DNA from 2 places in the Paenibacillus xanthanilyticus genome. Region 1 is predicted to be linked to the other one. Evidence: riboswitches for the same ligand, from Rfam matches in the RefSeq annotation. Region 1 holds a riboswitch; the other holds the start of a gene.
The links. A riboswitch is a leader RNA that binds a small molecule or an ion and turns the genes downstream of it on or off. The one in region 1 is predicted to bind ZMP and ZTP.
Positions count from the first base shown of each region.

Region 1 (4,149 bases):
GCTCTTCGGACAGCGCCTTCGCGTTGTCGACGACGTTCTGCGCGTACTGTTTGAACGACGGCTGCAGTGCTTCGCCGAACGCGACGGCTTTGGCCGCGATGACGTGCATGAGCGGTCCGCCTTGGGAGCCCGGGAAGACGGCTTTGTCGATCGCCGCCGCCCACGGCTGACGGCACAGGATCATGCCGCCGCGCGGTCCGCGCAGCGTTTTATGCGTCGTTGTCGTAACGAAATGCGCATGCGGTACCGGGCTCGGGTGCAGACCCGCCGCGACCAGACCTGCGATATGCGCCATGTCGACCATGAACAGCGCGCCTACGTCATTGGCGATTTGGCCGAGCTTCTCGAAATCGATGATGCGCGGGTACGCGGATGCGCCGGCCACGATCAGGCGAGGGCGATGCTTGAACGCCGCTTTGCGCACTTCTTCGTAATCGATCGTGAACGTGTTCTCGTCGACGCCGTAGGCCACGAAATTATAGAGCAAGCCGGACGCGTTGACCGGAGAGCCGTGCGTTAAGTGGCCGCCATGCGCCAGGTTCATGCCCAGTACCGTGTCGCCAGGTTTGAGAGCAGCCAGATAGACCGCCATGTTCGCTTGCGCGCCGGAGTGCGGCTGTACGTTCGCGTGCTCCGCGCCGAAAATTTCTTTCGCGCGTTCGCGGGCGATGTCCTCGACGATATCCACGTGCTCACAGCCGCCGTAGTAACGTTTGCTTGGATAACCTTCCGCGTATTTGTTCGTCAATACCGTGCCAGCCGCTTCCAGCACCGCCTCGGAGACGATGTTCTCGGATGCGATCAGCTCGATGTTGTCGCGCTGGCGTTGAAGCTCCAGGCCGAGTGCTTTCAATACTTCAGGGTCTTGTTTGCGCAGATTTTCCATTGGACGTGTCCTCCTCTATATCGTGAAGCTAGTCAAAATGTCAGTCGCACATGCCATTATCCGAATCCGTCTTGCCAACCGTCCCGCCGCTCGCGGCAGGGGCCAGTCCTGCCGCCTCCCGCGTATACACCGCCCGCTCGCCGCCGATTAGCTTCGGCCGCGTATAAGCCATCGTCACGTGGGCTTCGCCGATCCGCCTCACCGAGCCGCGCACCGGAACGGCCACGCGCCGCAGATGCATGCCGATGAACGTATCGCCGATATCGATGCCCGCGTGCGCCTGCACCGTCTCCGCCAATACCGCGTCGTCCAGCGTACGGAACGCATAGGCCGCCATCGAGCCGCCCGCCTTCGGCACCGGAATCGCCGAGACGAGCTCCAGCCCGTACCGATCCGCCGCGGCCCGTTCGAGCACGAGCGCCCGGTTCAGATGCTCGCAGCATTGATAAACCGGGTAGAACCCGACCTTCTCCCGTGCCGCTTCGACGCCGCGATAGATCGCTTCAGCCGTCTCCAGCGTCCCGGAAGTCCCGATCCGCTGGCCGATCACTTCGCTCGTGCTCGTGCCGACGACGAGCAGCTGTCCGGGGCGCAGACCGCCCGCTTCCGCGAGCTCCAGCACCGCCTGCCGCACGTCCCGCTCGATCGCCGCCAACCGCTTTTCTCCGCTCATGGCCGGTTCCCCCTTACGGATGGATGACATTGGCGGCTTCGAGCTGCATCACTTTGTTCAACCGTCCGACGTGACGCTCGCCGCCGGAGAACGGCGTCTCGGTCCAGATGCGCACGATCTCTTGTGCGAGACCCGGGCCGACGACGCGTTCGCCCAGCGCCAGCACGTTCGTATCGTTGTGCTCGCGGGTCGCCTTCGCCGAGAACATGTCGTGCACGAGCGCGCAGCGAATGCCCGGCACCTTGTTCGCGGCGATCGACATGCCGATGCCCGTGCCGCAGATCAGGATGCCGCGGTCGGCCTTGCCCTGCGCCACGCGTTCCGCGACCGGCACCGCGTAGTCCGGGTAGTCGACGGATTGATCGCAATCGCAGCCCAAATCTTCGATCTCATGGCCAAGCGATTGCAGGAACGGCACGATTTCGTCTTTCAAGCGGTAGCCGGCGTGATCGGCACCAATAGCGATTTTCATAAGGAACGTTACCTCCCGCATGATCCGCATAAGGGCGGAAAAAGTCGAATTACATTGGTCCCATTATACCCCATTAACGCCCAAAAGACGAAAAAAGAGCATAGCGCGCTAAAAAACGCGCGATGCTCTTTGCCCAGGCGACCGGCCGTATATTCCGATGCTCCACCGTGGTTTGATCCACTTTCGTCGCCAGTCACATCGGAAACCGTTATTTGCTTTCATCATACTTGATCGCGGGTCTAAAATCAATCCGCTTTCGGCGATTCGCCGTACAATTTGAGGAGCAGCTTGTCCATCGACTGCGCGATCTCGTCCGCGCAAATCCGGTACATCTCGAGCGAGCCGCCGAACGGGTCGGCGATATCAAAGCCCGGGATGCGGCGCTCCAGCTCGAGCAGCCGGTTGCGCTCTTCCGGCGACAGCTGTCCGCCGAGCGCCTGCTTCATATGCCACTCGGTGTACAGCGCCTCGAGCTCCGCGATATCCGCCACGACCGACTCGTCGGTCTGCGTGTATTCCTTCAGCGTGAACGTCTTGTCCACCGCGTTCGGGAAACGCTGCAGCAGATGCCGCTTGTGTCCGGTCGTCATCGTAAGCACCAGGTCGGCCCATTCCACCGAATCGCTCCCGATCGCGGTGGAGCTGCCGTCATCGGGGATGCCCCGGCCGCGAAGCACCGCGCGCGCGTGCTCGGATACCGGCAAGCCGTCGACCGTCGAGACGCCCGCGGAGCGAACCTCGATCGGCAGCGAGCGGAGGCGCGCCTGCTCGCGCAGCATCGCCTCCGCCATCGGAGAGCGGCAGGTATTACCCGTACATACAAACAAAATCCGTTTCAGCATAAGTCCCCCTCCTTCGTCATCCGAAAAGCGGCGCCGTCTAGGCGATTCTTCCTTCACGAGACGTTCGTTCGTGCCACTGCCTACAGTATAAACAAGATGCCGAAGGTTAACAAAATAATTCCGCCGAGCGCCTCGCCGTATTCGCCCAGCCCCTTGCTCACTTTGCGACCCAGCAGCAACCCCAGAATCGACATCAGCCCGCCGATAAAGCCGAAGAGCAGCACCGTCAGCAGCACGTCGGCGGCGAACATGCCCAGCGATATGCCGACCGAGAACGAATCGATGCTCACGCTCAGCGCAAACACGGTCAAGCCGAACACCGAGCGGTGGTTGAACGACGGCACTTCCTCTCCGCGCAGCGAGCTGTAAATCATATGCCCGCCCAGCAGCAGCAGCAGTCCGCCGGCGACGACCGTGGCCACCCCGCCGAGCAGCGAGCCGACATATTGCCCCGTGAAGATGCCCAGCAGCGGCATAATAATATGAAAAAGCCCAATAATGACGCTTAGCTTTACAATATCAAGCAGCCGGATTCCTTTCAACCCGATTCCGATTCCCAGTGAAAATGCGTCCATCCCGAGCGCCACCGCCATGATGATGAGCGTCAACAATTGGCCGGTCTGCAAGCTCGCCTCGATCATCGTCATACCCCCTGTCCAAGTCTCATCAGAGCATATGCGGACAAGGGGCGAAACATGATTGGCGGGTTGGGGCAGGACATGGCTAGACGCGGACGACCCTGTGACCCGCCGCCTTCACGAGCCGGTTCATAAGCGCGTGGCCGATGCCCGTCTCCGGGACGGCTTCGGCCCATATGCGCTGCGCGTCTCTGTCGTCGAATGCCCGAAGCGCGGCATACAGCGCCTGCGCCGCGTGGTCCAGACGCGACAGACTGCCGAGCGAAATAACGTCGTCGGCGTCATAGAGCCCGGCGTGTTCGTCGAATGTGAGGATGCCGACGCGCTCGCCGCGCGCCCGGGCAGCGTGCGCCTCGCGCTGGATATAGGCGCGGCGGGCCTCCGCTTCGCCCTGCACCAGCTCCATGACGCCTCGGGGCGCGTAATGCGCGTATTTCATGCCTGGCGAGCGCGGCGCCAGGGCGGCGTCGGCGGATAGGGCGGGCGCCTGCGCGGTGTCGGCGGCCGGCTGGACGGCCGGAGCGGCAGAGAGGCTGGTGTGGCCTGGCCCGCGCGGCGGCGCGTTACGCTCCGGCGCTTGCCCGATCGCGGTTGCGGAGCCGGCCGCCCCCGGAGCGGCGACGGCGTCGTATTCCACG
Region 1 is NZ_JBHUHA010000002.1:2,451,253-2,455,401, forward strand. It holds gene glyA (serine hydroxymethyltransferase) at 1-886, opposite strand, end outside; gene ACFSKT_RS28320 (TIGR01440 family protein) at 927-1,559, opposite strand; gene rpiB (ribose 5-phosphate isomerase B) at 1,573-2,031, opposite strand; ZMP/ZTP riboswitch at 2,156-2,238, opposite strand; gene ACFSKT_RS28330 (low molecular weight protein arginine phosphatase) at 2,277-2,873, opposite strand; gene ACFSKT_RS28335 (manganese efflux pump MntP) at 2,954-3,514, opposite strand; gene ACFSKT_RS28340 (L-threonylcarbamoyladenylate synthase) at 3,597-4,149, opposite strand, start outside.

Region 2 (4,149 bases), on a different contig from region 1:
GAGCGAGATGCCAAGTCCTGCGGTGACGCCGCCTAGTATAGCGTCCAGCGTGCCGAATTCCATCGTAACCGGGTTCGCGAGTCCCTTTGATCTGACCCAAGCTTGAAGCACGTCGCGATAGGAGCAACCGGCGGTAAAGACAAGGATCGGCCTGGCGAGCGCCGCTTCCAGATCGGGCATGGACGGTGGCGTGACGACGACGAGCTCCTCTTCGAACGTCGGCATGCCTGCAAGCTCCGGATGATCGACGCCGCTGCCGATGAACGCGCCGTCCAGCTCGTAACGAAGCACTTGATCGATGAGGAATTGGGTATGACCGGTCGCGATGGACAGCGATACGCTCGGATAGCGGCCATAGTAAGCGGTTAGTAGACTCGGGAGTCTGACCGCGGCGGCGGTCTGCGTCGACCCGATCCGCAGCGAGCCGCCGGGTTCATCGGATGCGGACAACGCGAGCGCGGCTTCATCCAGGAGACCGACGATCTTATCGGCGTATTGCAGCAGCAGCTTGCCGCTGCCCGACAAGTCCATGCCCCGGTTGTGCCGGGTGAACAACGTGGTGCCCAGTTCGATCTCCAGATGGCGGATGCGCGCGGTAATATTGGACTGGACATAGCCGAGCGTCCGAGCGGCCTTCGTGACGGAGCCTTCGCGTGCTACGGCCTGAAAGATGCGCAAATCGCCGCTTTCCATGGCAGAGCCCTCCTTACTTATTCAGGTATCACTGCGAATGATGGCTGTTATCGTTACCCTTCATTATACAGAAATGCAAGCCTCCGATACAATGAGACCACGACGACAACCTGGAGGTTTTGCGTATGATGCGACTGAATTACACGTTGCTGGTTTTGATGACGACGTTCTTGATGGGCATCGCGTTCCCGATCGGGAAGATGGGGCTGGACTATGCGCCGCCGTTCCTGCTGATGGGCGTTCGGTACATGCTGGCCGGCGGTATGCTTGCCATCGGCATGGTTGGGCGGGCACCCTTGCCAAGAGGCATCGAGTGGCTGCGAGTGGCTGCGATCGGCTTCTTGCAGACATGTGCGGTGATGGGCTGCGCTTACTATAGCATGCATTGGATTAGCGCCGCCGAATCTTCGATCTTGACATTCACGAACCCGCTCTTCGTTATCGTGCTCGGGACGCTGCTCTACGGCGCGCGTTACCGGCCGCGCCAATGGTTCGGCGTCATGGTCGGCTTTACCGGTGTGGCGATTGCTTTCGGGGCCCGGCTCGGCTTTGGTCCCGGGACGGCGGTCGGCCTATGCGGCGGACTGCTGTTCGCATGCTCGACGCTGCTGATCAAACGTTGGGGCGGCCGCTTCAACGTCTACGTGCTCGTGGCGTACCAAATGCTGCTCGGCGGGATCGGCCTGCTGCTCTTAAGCTTGTTCACCGAACGGATGACGTTCGCGTTATCCGGCCGTTCCGTGGCTATCGTCGCGTGCCTGGTCGTCTTCTGTTCCATCCTTCAGCTGACCCTCTGGTTTCGGCTGCTCCAGACGGGCGATCCGGCGAAGACGAGCGCATTTTTGTTTCTGGTCCCGCTCTTCGGCGTGTTGAGCAGCTGGCTGCTGCTCGGCGAACCGCTGACCTGGCATGCGGCTGTCGGGGGCATATGTACCGGCGCGGGCATTTTTCTCGTCAATTGGGAAGGGACTCGGCGCATGGAAAAATCGGTTGCCGTTACCTGAATATGGGTGTACACTGAAGGAAATCAAAGGCGCATGCGACTGGCGTAAACATGGAGAACCATGGGGGAGCATGCCGCTTATCAGCCGTACGCCTGGGCGAAGTATTTGATCTTGCGGTCAAATGCTTTTTTATTTTCTACGGAGGGCGGATAGATACGGATGAAAATGGCTTTTGTATTGTTTGACGGCATGACGACGCTGGATTTCTCGGGATTCTTCGACGCCATGACGCAGCTGAACCGGGTGCCGGGGACGGGAGGCGTGTCATGGCGATTCTGCGCGTTGACCGAACGGATCGTGGACGACCGGGGGCTTGCGATGCAGGCGTCCGCCGTGGCGGAGGATCTGTCGGACTTCGACCTGGTCTTCGTGCCGGGCGGTATGGCGACCAGGCAGCTGCGCCATGACGAGACGTTCCTCGCTTGGCTGCGCACCGCGGATGGCGTTCCGTGGAAAGTGTCCGTCTGCACCGGAGCGCTGCTCATAGGAGCGGCGGGCTGGCTGAGCGGCAAAAGGGCGACGACGAACAAGTCGGCATACGAGCTGCTCGCGCCTTATTGCGGAGAGGTCGTGCGTGAACGGTATGTGCGGGACGGTCATGTCTTCACGGGCGGCGGCGTATCGGCTTCGATCGATCTGGGCTTGTTCGTCGCGGAGTCGCTGTATGGCACCGCGGCGGCGAGGGAAGTCGGACGCATGATGGATTATCCGTATTATCGCTTTAAGGAAGATGGACCAAGGTCCTAACAGAGGTCGGATGACCGGAGCTATGGCGGACGTCATTCATGGGGCGAGCGAATGGCGAACGAGACGAGAATCGTATTTAAGACGGCGGACATCCATTTAAAAAGGGAGCATGAGGATGAGTAAAGTTAGAGACGGAATTCTAGGGTTATGCGTCGGCGACGCGCTCGGCGTACCCGTCGAGTTCAGATCCCGCAAGGAACTGGAGGAATCGCCGCTTACGGACATGATCGGATACGGATCCCACAATCAGCCGGCGGGGACGTGGTCGGACGATAGCTCGCTGACGTTCGCGCTGATGCAGAGCGTGGCCGATTGCGGCGGCGTCGATTTGTACGACGTTGCGGACAATTTTACCGGCTGGTTGTATAAATTACGCTGGACGCCGCACGGCCGCGTATTCGATGTCGGCATTGCCACGGCCCGGGCGATCGAAAGGCTGAACGATGAGCTGATTCGCCCCGATCTGGCGGGCGGACGCAGCGAGAGCAGCAACGGCAACGGATCGCTCATGCGGATATTGCCGCTTGCTTATGTGCTGCAAGGTGCCGAGATGGAAGAGCGAATGACGGTAATTCGGCAGGTATCGTCGATCACGCACGGACATGACGTATCTGTAATCGGGTGTTCCCTTTACGTGGAGATCGCGATCGGTCTATTGGACGGGATGGCGCTGCACGATGCGATTGCAGGGGCCGTCGAGACCGTCAACGCCGCTTACGGCGAGAATCCCGAGCTTCGTCGATACGATCGCATCCTGCAAGGGGGGCTCCAGGACATCGCGCGCGAGGACATCCAATCTGGCGGGTATGTCGTGCATACGCTGGAAGCCGCTCTATGGTGTCTGCTGCATGCATCGTCTTACGAGGAAGCGGTGCTGGAGGCGATTAACCTAGGCGACGATACGGACACGACGGGCGCGGTTGCGGGCGGTCTGGCCGGCATCATCTACGGCGCCGCGTCAATACCGTCGCATTGGGTAGCGGGACTTGCGCGGCTCGCCGATATCGAAGCGCTGTGCGTTCGTTTCGAGGCGGCGTGCGGAGCGGCCGGTCAAGCCGACTAATTCATCCGCCTTGGGCCATGCTGTGCGGCCGACGGGAGGCGCCACGAGAAGGCGAAGAGATGGGAGGCGCGTGTTCCATGGAGCTGTACTTTCGAGACAATGTCTTCAATTCCGGTACGACCGCCATTATGAATGCGAATCAGGATCAGGTGGGCGAAGTCGATTTGCGGAGTACGTTCGGTTCGTCGCTGGAGGTGTTTGACGGCGCGGGGGGCTCGCTCTACAGCGGCGGGTTTCCGTTCTTCTCGGGCAAGTGGACCATCACGGGCGCCGATGGCGCGGAGCGCGGCAGGCTGCGCGGGCGCATGTCGTTCCTCTCGAAGAAATTCGAATACGAGGCGTACGGCAGAGGCATCTTCGATATCGAGGCGGGAGCCTTCTCCAGCGAGTATGAGATTCGCGACGGACAAGGGCAGCTGGCGGCGACGTTCGAGAAAGTGAGCGGCTGGTTTTCTTCGTCGGCCTACCGGCTGAGCTGCGAGATGACCGCCGTGGATGCCTTCGAATGGGTGGCCGTAATTCTCGGCTTGAACGAGATCCAGAAGCGGCAGCGAAGCTGAATGTGGAGCGGGTGGCAGCCGGGCGGCAAGACCTTCGCGGCGGCCCTCTAGTCGCCTTGCGCACGCGCAAATACAAGATGAC
Region 2 is NZ_JBHUHA010000001.1:44,222-48,370, forward strand. It holds gene ACFSKT_RS00245 (LysR family transcriptional regulator) at 1-693, opposite strand, end outside; gene ACFSKT_RS00250 (DMT family transporter) at 819-1,697, shown strand; ZMP/ZTP riboswitch at 1,723-1,802, shown strand; gene ACFSKT_RS00255 (DJ-1/PfpI family protein) at 1,857-2,444, shown strand; gene ACFSKT_RS00260 (ADP-ribosylglycohydrolase family protein) at 2,560-3,507, shown strand; gene ACFSKT_RS00265 (LURP-one-related family protein) at 3,585-4,067, shown strand.
Region 2: it holds a riboswitch for ZMP and ZTP, as region 1 does, so the genes downstream of both, ACFSKT_RS00255 (DJ-1/PfpI family protein) here and rpiB (ribose 5-phosphate isomerase B) in region 1, are expected to answer to the same signal.